4 regions of the Streptococcus sp. HMSC056C01 genome follow, and region 2 is predicted to be linked to each of the others. Evidence: predicted binding sites of a transcription regulator. Region 2 holds the regulator's gene; each other region holds the start of a gene.
The links. Region 2 encodes Rex, which represses fermentation and respiration genes when NADH is low (regulators of the CRP and FNR family bind a similar motif). Its sites were predicted from a motif close to TTGTGAANTANTTCACAA; they were not measured.
Positions count from the first base shown of each region.

Region 1: HMPREF2795_RS04830 (formate/nitrite transporter family protein) is a predicted target of Rex. The motif match lies at 1,785-1,802, and genes of this name have one in related genera.
Region 3: HMPREF2795_RS04405 (zinc-dependent alcohol dehydrogenase family protein) is a predicted target of Rex. The motif match lies at 1,548-1,565, and genes of this name have one in related genera.
Region 4: HMPREF2795_RS09500 ((S)-acetoin forming diacetyl reductase) is a predicted target of Rex. The motif match lies at 1,738-1,755, and genes of this name have one in related genera.

Region 1 is NZ_KV804197.1:74,929-78,057, forward strand. It holds gene HMPREF2795_RS04820 (hypothetical protein) at 1-646, shown strand, start outside; gene HMPREF2795_RS04825 (formate/nitrite transporter family protein) at 718-1,515, shown strand; gene HMPREF2795_RS04830 (formate/nitrite transporter family protein) at 1,824-2,621, shown strand; gene HMPREF2795_RS04835 (DUF2130 domain-containing protein) at 2,702-3,129, shown strand, end outside.
Region 2 is NZ_KV804209.1:149,002-152,130, forward strand. It holds gene radC (RadC family protein) at 1-157, shown strand, start outside; gene HMPREF2795_RS07750 (hypothetical protein) at 160-639, opposite strand; gene HMPREF2795_RS07755 (gamma-glutamyl-gamma-aminobutyrate hydrolase family protein) at 663-1,352, opposite strand; gene HMPREF2795_RS07760 (redox-sensing transcriptional repressor Rex) at 1,368-2,009, opposite strand; gene HMPREF2795_RS07765 (DUF4649 family protein) at 2,091-2,306, opposite strand; gene HMPREF2795_RS07770 (DUF1831 domain-containing protein) at 2,316-2,663, opposite strand; gene HMPREF2795_RS07775 (cysteine desulfurase family protein) at 2,668-3,129, opposite strand, start outside.
Region 3 is NZ_KV804195.1:68,893-72,021, forward strand. It holds gene HMPREF2795_RS04400 (DUF1033 family protein) at 1-276, opposite strand, end outside; gene HMPREF2795_RS04405 (zinc-dependent alcohol dehydrogenase family protein) at 414-1,472, opposite strand; gene nagA (N-acetylglucosamine-6-phosphate deacetylase) at 1,612-2,763, opposite strand; tRNA gene HMPREF2795_RS04415 (tRNA-Leu) at 2,922-3,005, opposite strand; tRNA gene HMPREF2795_RS04420 (tRNA-Gln) at 3,015-3,086, opposite strand; tRNA gene HMPREF2795_RS04425 (tRNA-His) at 3,100-3,129, opposite strand, start outside.
Region 4 is NZ_KV804216.1:49,771-52,899, forward strand. It holds gene HMPREF2795_RS09490 (MIP/aquaporin family protein) at 32-700, opposite strand; gene HMPREF2795_RS09495 (DUF2785 domain-containing protein) at 810-1,601, opposite strand; gene HMPREF2795_RS09500 ((S)-acetoin forming diacetyl reductase) at 1,875-2,639, shown strand; gene HMPREF2795_RS09505 (DUF6568 family protein) at 2,741-3,129, opposite strand, start outside.

The DNA.
Region 1 (3,129 bases), on a different contig from region 2:
GAATCAACTACAAGTAATAAGAGAAGATAAACAACTAAGAATTTTATTGATGCAAGAATGCGATATTCTCTTTTATGACCAGTTGAAAGAGGTTGAATTTTCTCAGAACAATGAAGTTTATTCTCTTTCGCCCATAGCCTTTGCTAAAGACGGCAGCGGGGGAGAATATGTAATTCTTGAAGATCAGAGTATAGGTTTTATAGGGAGTGAAGGCCAAGTTGGCCGGGTAGCAGAAAGCCTTGATGAATTGCTTACTTTCTTACTTCATGCTGGTTCTATCTCAGACTTTTCTTGTCGGTTAGTCTACCAAAACAAGGATTTGTTGTCAAAATTCTGTCAGGGATTTATTAACAAAGCACGAGAAAACTACCAGTCAAAAGGTGAATTGTGGGATAAAGTGAGAGCTGGACTTGCACAAGAGTTGGGACTTAAATTTCAGCCAGAGAAATTGCAAGAGTTAGCCTTCAATTTTTATCAATCAGCGATAAGAACTCCACTATTTACTTGTAAATATGGTCATGGTGAGAATGAATATGTCTGCGATTCTGTTTTGTCTGATATTGTCGGCTTGTGGGTTTCAGAGCTGTTAGGGTTGACTGCAGAAGAAATTGAATCTTTTGCTGCTAGTAAAAACATTCAAATGTAAAGGCCATAAATTTATTTCCTCTTAAAATATTTTATGTTATAATATTAACAATGATATTTTAAGGAGTTTATATGAGTTCGTCAGAATTTATTTCAAAGATTGATTATTATTGCCATAAGAAAGAGGGTCTATTTGACCAAAGCAAGTTTAAATATGCCATTCGCTCGATGTTTGCAGGTGCTTTCTTAACCTTTAGTACAGCCGCTGGGGCAATAGGTGCTGATCTACTCAATAGCATCGTTCCAAGTGCTGGCTATTTTCTTTTTCCCTTTGTATTTGCTTGGGGACTTGCCTATATTGTTTTCTTGAATGCCGAGTTGGTCACGTCCAACATGATGTACCTGACAGCTGGAACATTCTTGAAGAAGATTGATTGGAAAAAAGCCTTTATCATTTTGCTCTATTGTGCCTTTTTCAACTTAGTTGGTGCTCTGTTAGCAGGTTGGTTCTTTGCTAATTCATCGGCTTTTTCACACTTGACACATGATAGTTATCTTCCAAAGATTGTAGCCAAGAAGTTGGCACGACCTAGTGAGTTGGTCTTGTTGGAAGGGATTTTGGCAAATATGTTCGTAAATATTGCCATTCTATCTTCTATTTTGATTAAGGATAGCAATGCCAAACTCTGGATTATCTTATCAGCTATTTCTATGTTTGTTTTCTTGTCAAACGAGCATATTGCAGCCAACTTTTCATCCTTTAGCATTATTAAATTCAGCATTGTTTCTGACCAAATTGCTAACTTTGATATTCCTAATATCCTACGTCATTGGAGTGTTACCTTCATTGCTAACTTGATTGGTGGAGGATTCTTGATAGGCTTACCATACGCTTATCTTAATAAAAATGAAGAGACTTATGTTGATTAGTACAAGCTTTTGAAAATATAATGAAAATCAATAATAGAGGAGGTCGGGATTAAAAATCCAGACCTCGATTTTTTTGTCCAAAGAACTTTTTTTGTAAATTCAATATAGATCAAAGCAAAAAACATATATTAAACATATAGAATAGAGGGTTTTAAAATAAAGGGTTGAAAATATTAAAGATACTGATACAAAGCAAATGGAAACGATTGCTAAAAGTGATAAAAATATTGTAAATAGAATTAAGAAAGCCTTCCCATAATTTCGATTTTATGTTATAATATTCACAAATAAAAGTTTTAGGAGTTTATATGGTTTCTTCAGAATTTATCTCAAAAATTGAATTTGCTTGTAAGAAAAAGGAAAGTCTTTACAGTCAAAGTAAATTCAAGTATGCTATCCGTTCAATGTTTGCTGGTGCATTCTTAACATTTAGTACAGCAGCTGGTGCAGTTGGAGCTGACTTGATTAATAAGATTGCTCCTGGTAGTGGACGTTTCCTCTTCCCATTTGTTTTCGCTTGGGGATTGGCTTATATTGTCTTCTTGAATACTGAGTTAGTAACATCTAACATGATGTTCTTGACAGCTGGTAGCTTTTTGAAAAAAATTAGCTGGAGAAAAACAGCTGAAATTCTTCTATACTGTACTTTCTTCAACTTAATCGGTGCTCTTATAGCAGGTTGGGGATTCGCCCACTCAGCAGCTTATGCAAACCTTACCCATGATAGCTTTATTTCTGGAGTTGTGGAAATGAAGTTGGGCCGTTCAAATGAACTTATCTTGCTTGAAGCTATCTTGGCTAATGTCTTTGTAAATATCGCGATTCTTTCATTCGTTTTAGTTAAGGATGGTGGAGCAAAACTTTGGTTGGTTCTTTCAGCCATTTACATGTTTGTATTCTTAACAAACGAGCACATCGCCGCAAACTTTGCATCATTTGCTATCGTGAAATTCAGTGTTGCTGCTGATTCAATCGCAAATTTCGGTATTGGAAATATTCTTCGTCACTGGGGTGTAACCTTTATTGGTAACTTTATCGGTGGTGGTCTACTCATGGGATTACCATACGCCTTCTTAAATAAAAACGAAGATACATATGTAGATTAAAAGTTGGATTCATTCCAACTTTTTCTTTTTGTTTATCCATGCTATAATGAAAGTAGAATAGATAAATATAGAGGAAGAACATGAACGAGATTAAATGTCCCAATTGTGGCGAAGTTTTTACAGTCAATGAAAGTCAATATGCAGAACTACTTTCTCAAGTTCGCACTGCAGAGTTTGATAAGGAATTGCATGAACGAATCAAACAAGAGTTGACATTGGTGGAACAAAAATCCTTAAATGAACAACAGGCAAAACTGGCTCAAAAAGATCAAGAGATTGCCCAGCTTCAAAGTCAAATTAACAACTTTGATACAGAAAAAGAATTGGCTAAGAAAGAAGTGGAGCAAAGTGCAAGTCAAAGTTTGCTAGAGAAAGAAAAAGAAGTCCAAGCTCTAGAAAATCAATTGGCTACCTTGCGCTTAGAGCATGAAAATCAACTACAAAAAACACTATCTGATTTAGAGAAAGAACGTGATCAGGTCAAAAACCAGCTCCTTTTACAAGAAAA
Region 2 (3,129 bases):
TCATCCATCTGGTGCTGTTATGCCTAGTAGAAATGATGACCATGTTACGAAACTTGTTAAAGAAGCCTGCGAATTAATGGGTTTGGTCTTATTGGACCATCTCATTGTTTCACATTCCGATTATTTTAGTTACCGTGAGAAGACGGACTTGATATAGGTTTATTTTTTAAATTTTAGGGGACCCTGATCAATCTCTTGTAAAGCATAGGATTCTACTTGAGTCATATCTATGACAGGAAGTGGAGCTAATGTAGGGACTAGCAATTTTTCTTGCACGATAAAATCAACAATAGCATTAAAATCTTTTATTTTATAATACCTTTTTTTATGGATGAGGATATCCCTGTAAAAACCGACCGATGATCGAAATTTACCTTTTAATTTAGCATCTGTTTTTTTACAAAATGGTTTTGCCTTTTTAGACCACTCTTTGAGTTGCTTTTGTTTTTCTTTTTGAGATAGTTTATCAAGATTCTCTTTATCCTTAGAAAATGCTTGATAGCTTTCGGCTGTTAAAAGTCTGTATAGATTAGAAAGTTGAAAATAAACTTCTATTTCCTTGCTCTTAAGAAAAGTGAAAATATTAGCTTCTAAATCTCTCAAAATATCATGAGTAGAAGGTGTTTTAAGTTCATTCACGATTTAATAACCTATTAGTAGCTTTAGAGTTCATTGACGACATAGTCGAAAAGTGTTTTATCTTTGGGGCGATTTTCAAAGAGAAATTCTGGATGCCATTGAACACCGAGGAAAGGGAAACCATCCGTTGTTGTAACAGCCTCGATAATTCCATCTTTAGGATCATGAGCTACAACCTTTAGATTTGGAGCTAGGTCCTTAATACTCTGATGGTGGAAAGAGTTGATATGGGAGATTTCTCCATAGATATCTCGAAGAATAGTATCAGGCTCGGTGACTAAACGTTGAGTTGTATACTCGGCTGAAGTATCCTGCCAATGGTCTTCAATATCTTGATAAAGAGATCCTCCCATAGCCACATTAAAGAGCTGGGTGCCTCGACAAACAGAAAAAATGGGTTTCTTCTGTTTAATGGCTTCTTTTATAAGAGCTAGCTCAAAAATATCTCTCTGAAGGTGGTAGTCATCGCTATCGATCTTTTTAGGCTCACCATAGAACTTTGGATCGACATTTTGTCCACCAGTTAAAATGAGTTTATCAATCAAGCCAATGTAGTAACTAGCCATTTCTTGATCACCAATTGGTAGGATAATGGGAATTCCCCCAGCTTCCTTGACTCCTTCAACAAAGCCTTTCGCAGCATAGCTCATCATAAGCTCATCATCAGGATGAGCTTTTTCGTTTCCTGTAATCCCAATAACTGGTTTTTTCATAAATGCTTTCGCTTTCTAATCCTCTTTTCTCATGAAATAGAGGAGAGTTTGCAATTCACTAGTTAAATCTACATACTGAGCTACCACATCTTTTGGTAGTTGGAGATGAACGGGTGAAAAGCTTAAAATTCCTTTAATACCTGCTTCGACAAGGAGATTAGCTACTTCTTGTGATTTGACACTCGGAACTGTTAAGATTGCAGTTTTAACATCTGCATTCTTTATTTTATCCTTGATTTGGGAAATTCCATAAATTGGGATTCCATCAGGAGTTTTTGTCCCAACTTCAGGATGATCATCCAAATCAAAAGCCATAATGATTTTCATTTTGTTTCGTTCGTGGAAACGGTAGTGAAGGAGAGCGTGCCCCATATTACCAATACCCACCAACATAACATTTGTAATAGAATTATCATTTAGAAGATCAGCAAAAAACGTCATTAGTTTTTTGACATCGTAGCCAAATCCACGGCGACCAAGTTCACCAAAGTAGGAAAAATCTCGTCTAACAGTAGCAGAGTCAATACCAATGGCCTCGGCAATTTGTTTTGAGTTGGCTCTTTCAATTTTTTCTGCATGAAATCTTTTAAAGATACGATAATAAAGAGAAAGTCTCTTTGCTGTTGCTTTTGGAATAGCAGACTGTTTTTCTTTCACAAAATCACAACCTTTCTAAATACTATTTTATAGAAAGATTGTGAAAAAATCAACAAAAACAAGAAAAAACTAAGAAAAATCTTAGCTTATCTTCGTAAAATCATAGTGAGATAGAAAACGATAGAGATTTCCCAGAAGCCCCTGATAGATTTCTTTTTCATTATAGGTCAGAGAAGTAATGACAGTAGTATCTGGAAGAGTCACACAACCTGAAAGTGATAGCATGAGTGCTTCATAATCTTCGTATTCTAAAACGCGATCGACTTGATAGGTGTCTTTGTAAGTTAATCGAAACATAATTGCCTTCTATCTTTCGCTTTTAGTAAAGACATCACGTTCAACAAGACTATCCATCAAGAAGTAAAATTTCTCTTGGTGGATATGAGTTTCTTCTGACTTAAAGATATCGACTAAACGTAGACCAAATTTATCAGTGATGTTGATTTTTGCACCTGTTAAGTCTTTGTTGATGATAATCTTAAGTTGGAAACCTTCCCCACTATTTGGAACTTTTTCAAGAAGACGTGTTAGTTCATAGTTACCAACCTTAGTTTCAAAAAAAGTGTTATCTTTTAGAGTGAACTTTTTGACGGTTGGGCTAAGTGTGTAATCATAACGGCAATTTTTAAGACTAATGGTTTTTTCGAATGCCATTGAGTTAACCTCCAATGATTTCTTTTAGAGTTTGTGCGAGAGTGATTATTTCTTGCTCTGTATTTTGAGGTGAAATGCTGACGCGAACGGATTCGTGTAAGCGAGGAGAGTCTTCACCGTAGAAAGCCTGAAGAACATGACTAACCTGAACGACACCTGCAGTACAAGCAGAGCCAGTTGAAATAGAAATACCTTCAAGATCTAGACGAAGGAGTAGTAGATCATTACGTTGACCTGGGAATCCAATATTAAGGACATAAGGTAGCTGGTCTTTCCCTTGATTGAGATAATAGTCTGTGTCAGCCATTTCCTTTAAGAATGTTTCTTTTAGTTTTTGAACCTTTTTAAAGTTTTGTTCTTGGTTTTCAAGATCATCCTTTAGAGCTGCTACCATTCCCACAATGGCAGGAAGATTTTCTGTTCCTGCTCTTTTTTTCTGCTCTTGATCGCCACCATGAAGGTAGGA
Region 3 (3,129 bases), on a different contig from region 2:
ACCATCTTCCAACAAAGCCAAGGAATGATATTGCTGAAGAAATTCATCGCATTCTTCACACCAGCGTTTATCTTCTGGATCCCAAAAAATAGTCATCAAGTCTCCTCTACTTTTGTAAAGGGGAATCTCCTTTTCTAACTCAAACCAACAAGACTTATAATATTTCAAAGCATCATAATAGTTATCAAATTTTTTGCTCGCAATGACGTCGTCTTCCCAGCCTTCTATAAACCACCACGGTTCAAAATCTCCGTACATTTTTATAACTCGATACATAGTTTAACTTCCTTTGTACCGTATATTATAGCGAAATTTTGAGAACAATGAAAGAATTTTGCTCATTTTCACGAATTATATAACATTTTCAAAAAATCCAGCTATTCAAAAACGAATAACTGGATTTAAAAACAAGATTAGCCTTCTGAAATATCGTTTTCAATAATCACTTTAATCGCATGATGATCGGCGGCCTTACTAAATACTTCATAGGCCTTTTCTATTTCACTAAGTTTGAAATAATGAGTTACCAATTTTTCAGGTTCAATTTTATGACTTTCTAAGGCTTTCAAAAGCTGAGGAGTTGTATTGGTAGAAACCAATCCAGTAGTAACATTAATGTTACGAATCCAAAGAGTGTCCAAATCAAACTGAACTGGTTTACCATGCACACCACAGTTGGCTACTGTTCCGTCTACACCGATAATCTTTTGACAGAGATCAAACGTTGCAGGAATTCCTACCGCCTCAATAGCGACATCTACACCTCGACCATCTGTCAAATCATAAATTTCTTGAATTGCTTTTTCAGGGTCTGAAGAATTAATCTTATGAGTAGCACCGAAAGAAACTGCAGTATCCAAGCGATTATCGTCTAGGTCCACCATAATCAATTTAGCTGGAGAATAGAATTGTGCCGTCAAGAGAGCTGCCAATCCAACTGGCCCTGAACCAACGATAGCTACACTACAACCAGGCTCAACTTTCCCTTTTAAGACACCAATTTCATAGCCAGTTGGCAAGATATCAGATAACATAACCAAAGCTTCATCAGACAAGTCAGCTGGAGTATGATAAAGAGTATTATCAGCATGAGGCACACGAAGATATTCTGCTTGCATACCGTCAATCAAATGTCCAAAAATCCATCCACCCTCGTCTTCACAGTGAGCATAGATTCCTTTTTTACAATAGTAACACTTGCCACATGCACAAACGCAAGAAATCAAAACCTTATCACCCTTTTTGAAGTTTGAAACTCCTGCTCCGACTTCCTCTACAATACCAATTCCTTCATGTCCTAGGATAGTTCCACTCTTACAAGCAGGAACATCCCCTTTAATAATATGAAGGTCTGTACCACAAATAGTAGTCTTAACGATACGCACAATAGCATCTGTTGGCTTACGAATAACTGGTTTGTCAACATCAACAAATGACGCAAGGCCTGGTTTAACGTAAGTATAAGCTTTCATAAGCAATCCTCCGCTTTTTTATTTGTATTATTTATATCATGATTGTAAGCCTTTTCAATATAAAAATCAAGTAATTTGTGAAATAAATAACAAATTTATTTAAAAAAAGAAGAAACGAAAATCGTTTCTACTTTTTAGATTATGCTTGATAACGTTTTTCACCATCTAGATAAGTTGCTACTAATTCCAAATCTTTATCTAACACGATAAAGTCTGCATCGTAGCCTTCACGAATTTGTCCACAGACGTCATCGATATGAACTGATTTAGCTGGGTTCAGACTAGCCATCATGACTGCCTCATGAGGATTTGCAATTCCCCACTCAACGACATTTTTCAAACCATCTTTAAGTTTGAGAATGGATCCTGCCAAGTTACCTGTAGATTTAAGGCGAGCAGTTCCATTTGCAACTACAACCGGAAATTCACCTAACATATAATCTCCATCTTGCAAACCACCTGCTGTCATACAGTCAGTGATAAGGGCAATATTTTCAGTTCCCTTTTGTTTAAGAAGAATTTCGCAAGCCTTAGGATCCACGTGATGACCATCACAAATCAATTCTGCATAAGTATGTGGTAACTCATACATAGCACCAACCATTCCAAGTTCGCGGTGTGTTAAGCCACGCATTCCATTATAGGCGTGAACCCATACACTAGCTCCGGCATCAACAGCTTTTTTAGCTTCATCAAATGTAGCATTAGAGTGACCCAGAGCAACAGTTACACCTTCACCAGTAATAGTACGTACAAAGTCCTCAACCCCATCACGTTCAGGTGCAAGAGCAATTTTATTAAGAAGACCATTAGCAGCCTTCTGCCAAGCGCGGAACTCATCCATACGTGGATCTTTCATATAGGCAGGATTTTGAGCCCCCTTAAATTCTTCGGTGAAGTAAGGTCCTTCAAAATAAATACCACGAATCTTAGCACCAGATGCTTCTTGATAGCGTGCACCAATGTTTTCAGTAACAGCCAGCAATTGTTCGTATGATGAAGTTAGTGTAGTTGGTAGGAAACTAGTAACACCTGTGCTAAGAAGACCTTCACTCACCGTATGAAGTGTACCTTCGATATTATTATCCATAACATCCACACCACCAAAACCGTGAATATGTGTATCAACGAGACCAGGTGCGATGCTATAACCAGAATAATCTAAAATTTCAGCATCCCCAGAAATCTCTTCAACATGCTTACCAAACTTACCATCAATAAGTTCCAAATAACCTCCACGACGAATACCATGTGGATAGAAAAATTGATCAGCTTTAATATACTTAGGCATAATGATAACCCCCTTAAGAAATAATCTACTATTTATTATGTCAATTACATTATAAACCTTTCAAAACAATTTGTAAATGGTATAGACCTTTTTTAGTGAAATTTTAATAAATTATTCAACAAAAAAGACAAGATCCAAAAACCTTGTCTTTAATACTATACCGGCGGCCGGGGTCGAACCGGCACGTCCTTGCGGACACTGGATTTTGAGTCCAGCGCGTCTGCCAATTCCGCCACGCCGGCAAATAGTAACTGGGGTAGCTGGATTCGAACCAACGCATGAGGGAGTCAAAGTCCCTTGCCTTACCGCTTGGCTATACCCCAATAATATAAAATAGGCGAGTGATGGGGATCGAACCCACGCATG
Region 4 (3,129 bases), on a different contig from region 2:
ATCATGAGGAGCAAGGCTTTTTGAGTTTCAATTATTCTTCAGTTCCAAGGAAGTTTTTAGCAACAAGAGCTGCAAGAACTCCACCAACGATTGGTGCAAGGATGAAAATCCAAACTTGTTGAAGAGCTGCGCCACCTACCAAGACAGCAGGAGCCAAGCTACGAGCTGGGTTTACTGAAAGTCCAGTGATGTTCAAGCCAGCTAGAATCAAAGCTGTCAATGACAAACCAATGACCAAACCAGCGATTGCGCCATTACCTTTGCTTGCTGATGTTACAGTCATGATCACCAAAACAAACAAGAAAGTTGCGATTGTTTCAAACAAGAAACCACCAAAGACAGTGACACCTTTTGCCAAGGCATTTTCACCAAGACTTGCAGTTGACATACCTGAATTTGCCAAGAGGAAGAATACAGATCCTGATGCTAGGAAGGCACCAACTACTTGACCAAGGATGTAGTTTACAAGCTCTGAAGATGACAAACGTTTGTTAACAAACATAGCGATCGAAACAGCTGGGTTCAAGTGAGCCCCTGAAACAGTTCCGATTGAGAAAGCTGCGACTACGATTGCCAAACCAAAGGCAAGAGCAATTCCAAGATGTCCAAGTCCCTCAACACCATTTCCAAAAACAACAGCTCCTGTTCCTATGAACACAAGCATAAAAGTACCGATTAATTCAGCAACAAATTTTTTCATGATAAGTCTCCTTTTTTCAAACTATGTATTAGTCTATCAGAAGAAGGAAAGGGTTTCAAGAAATGTGCTTGGAACTTTTGTGCAAGTTTTCACATTTGATAATCAAAATCTAATATTGGAAAGATTGAATAGCTTCTTTCAAGTCATCTTGTAAATTATTTCTCTGGTCGAGTTGAACATAGATTTCTAAGAGACAGGATCTGAAATTGGAAAATTTATAAAAATCTTCCCTCTCTTCTATCGGGAAATCAAGTGACTTTATCCAAGAAGCCAGCGTCGCTTGCTCCACCTTGCCTTGCAAAATAGGTTCATAAAGGACTCTGGCCAAGCGCCAGTCCTCATCATCTATAAACCGAATCGAAATTCTTTTAAATAGTTGGCCAAGTATGTCAAATACTTCATGAACTCTGTTTTTAGGAAAGTCTGGATGACAAACAACTTCAGTCAAAAGATCAGCCCCATGAGCAAAAGCATGCACCCAACCATACTGGCTTGAAAAACCAGTCGTATCCTCTTCTTTTTCAAGGTAATGCAAACCTTGATCGAGCAACGTATTTCTGATATCAGTTTTAAGCACTTGATAAAAAAGAGACTGTTCATTGCCATCAGCAGATAAGAGATTGGCATAAATAAGTGCCCTAAAAGAACGTTCAAGCGTGAAAACTCCGATCTTATCAATCTCTTTATCTAGTCCACCATCAGAGACAATCTCAGCAGCAATCAACTGAAATTGCTCCTTGGTAAATAACTCTTCTTGAATCCCCCTAGCCAGACTGGTAAAAACCAATTCATCGCGAATCTCTGGACTAGTATCTCCTAAGTGCTCAAGCAACCACTGGAGTTCTTCTTGACGATAACTCGGTTTTTCTTCTGCTACTTTTCTTTTCAATTCTTGATACATCCCCATACCTCCAATCATACACATCTATTATACAACATTCTTTTTTAGCTATCTTCATTATAAGAAATAAACATGTTAGTCTCAGATAGTTTTTTCACTCTTAGAGGGTTAATTTTCCCCAAAAACCAGTCTTTGTTTGACATAAATTTCACAAAGTTGTATACTAAAACGTGATAGGACTTCTTTTAGAAACCTATCAATACTCACTTATAAACCTTTTGCTGTTCTTTTATGAACGTTTGAATGGTATCACGGATACCGAGGAGGAATCATATGTCTAAAGTAGCTATCGTTACAGGTGCAGGTCAAGGGATCGGTTTTGCAATCGCAAAACGCTTGGTTCAAGATGGTTTTAAGGTTGGAGTTTTAGACTACAACGCTGAAACAGCTGAGAAAGCAGTTGCTGAATTGTCAGCAGAGAAAGCTTTTGCTGTTGTAGCTGATGTATCTAAACAAGCAGAAGTTGCTGCAGCTTTCCAAAAAGTTGTCGATCATTTCGGAGACTTGAACGTTGTTGTAAACAATGCTGGTGTTGCTCCTACTACACCTCTGGATACAATTACAGAGGAGCAATTTGCTCGCACATTTGCTATTAACGTCGGTGGTGTAATTTGGGGAGCACAAGCTGCTCAGGCTCAATTTAAAGCACTTGGTCACGGTGGTAAAATCATCAATGCTACTTCTCAAGCAGGTGTTGTCGGAAATCCAAACTTGACTGTATACGGCGGTACAAAATTCGCTGTTCGTGGTATTACTCAAACATTGGCGCGTGATTTAGCAGAGTCAGGTATCACTGTCAACGCCTATGCCCCAGGCATCGTGAAAACACCAATGATGTATGATATCGCTCATGAAGTTGGAAAAAATGCAGGAAAAGATGACGAGTGGGGTATGCAAACATTCGCAAAAGATATTACATTGAAACGCCTATCTGAACCAGAAGATGTAGCTGCAGCAGTTAGCTTCCTTGCTGGACCAGATTCAAACTACATTACAGGTCAAACCATTATCGTTGATGGTGGTATGCAATTCCATTAAGATTAAAAAAGTGAGGTTGGAAAAAAATCCAACCTCTTTTTTCATCTCTACGATTCCAATTTTCGGAGTCGTTTTTTGTCATTTAAAACAATCTTTCTGTCCTATTCATGCTTCAGAAATGAAAGGATTTCTTCAAGACTAGCGGAACTTCCTTGCTCTAAATAGCGTGATTTACTACCATTTTGATAGACTGAAAGATTCGGAACGGTTTGGATATCCATTTCTTTTGCAAAGGCTGTAATCTCATCCTTTTCATTCGAAGCACTATCCAAATAATAGACCGTCTGGTGACTTTTTTGAATCGCTAGAGCCAAATTGGGCACAAACTTTTGACAGTAGGGACAGGATTCTCTTCCAATGTAGACGACAAACTCGTCGCCATTTGCAAGTTTGGAGCGCATTTCTTTCATATTGATTGCTTTCGTGTACTGAACAGCTTCCTGATAAGTTTTTGGAAGAACAGGCTGACTGAATTTCCAAATCATAAACA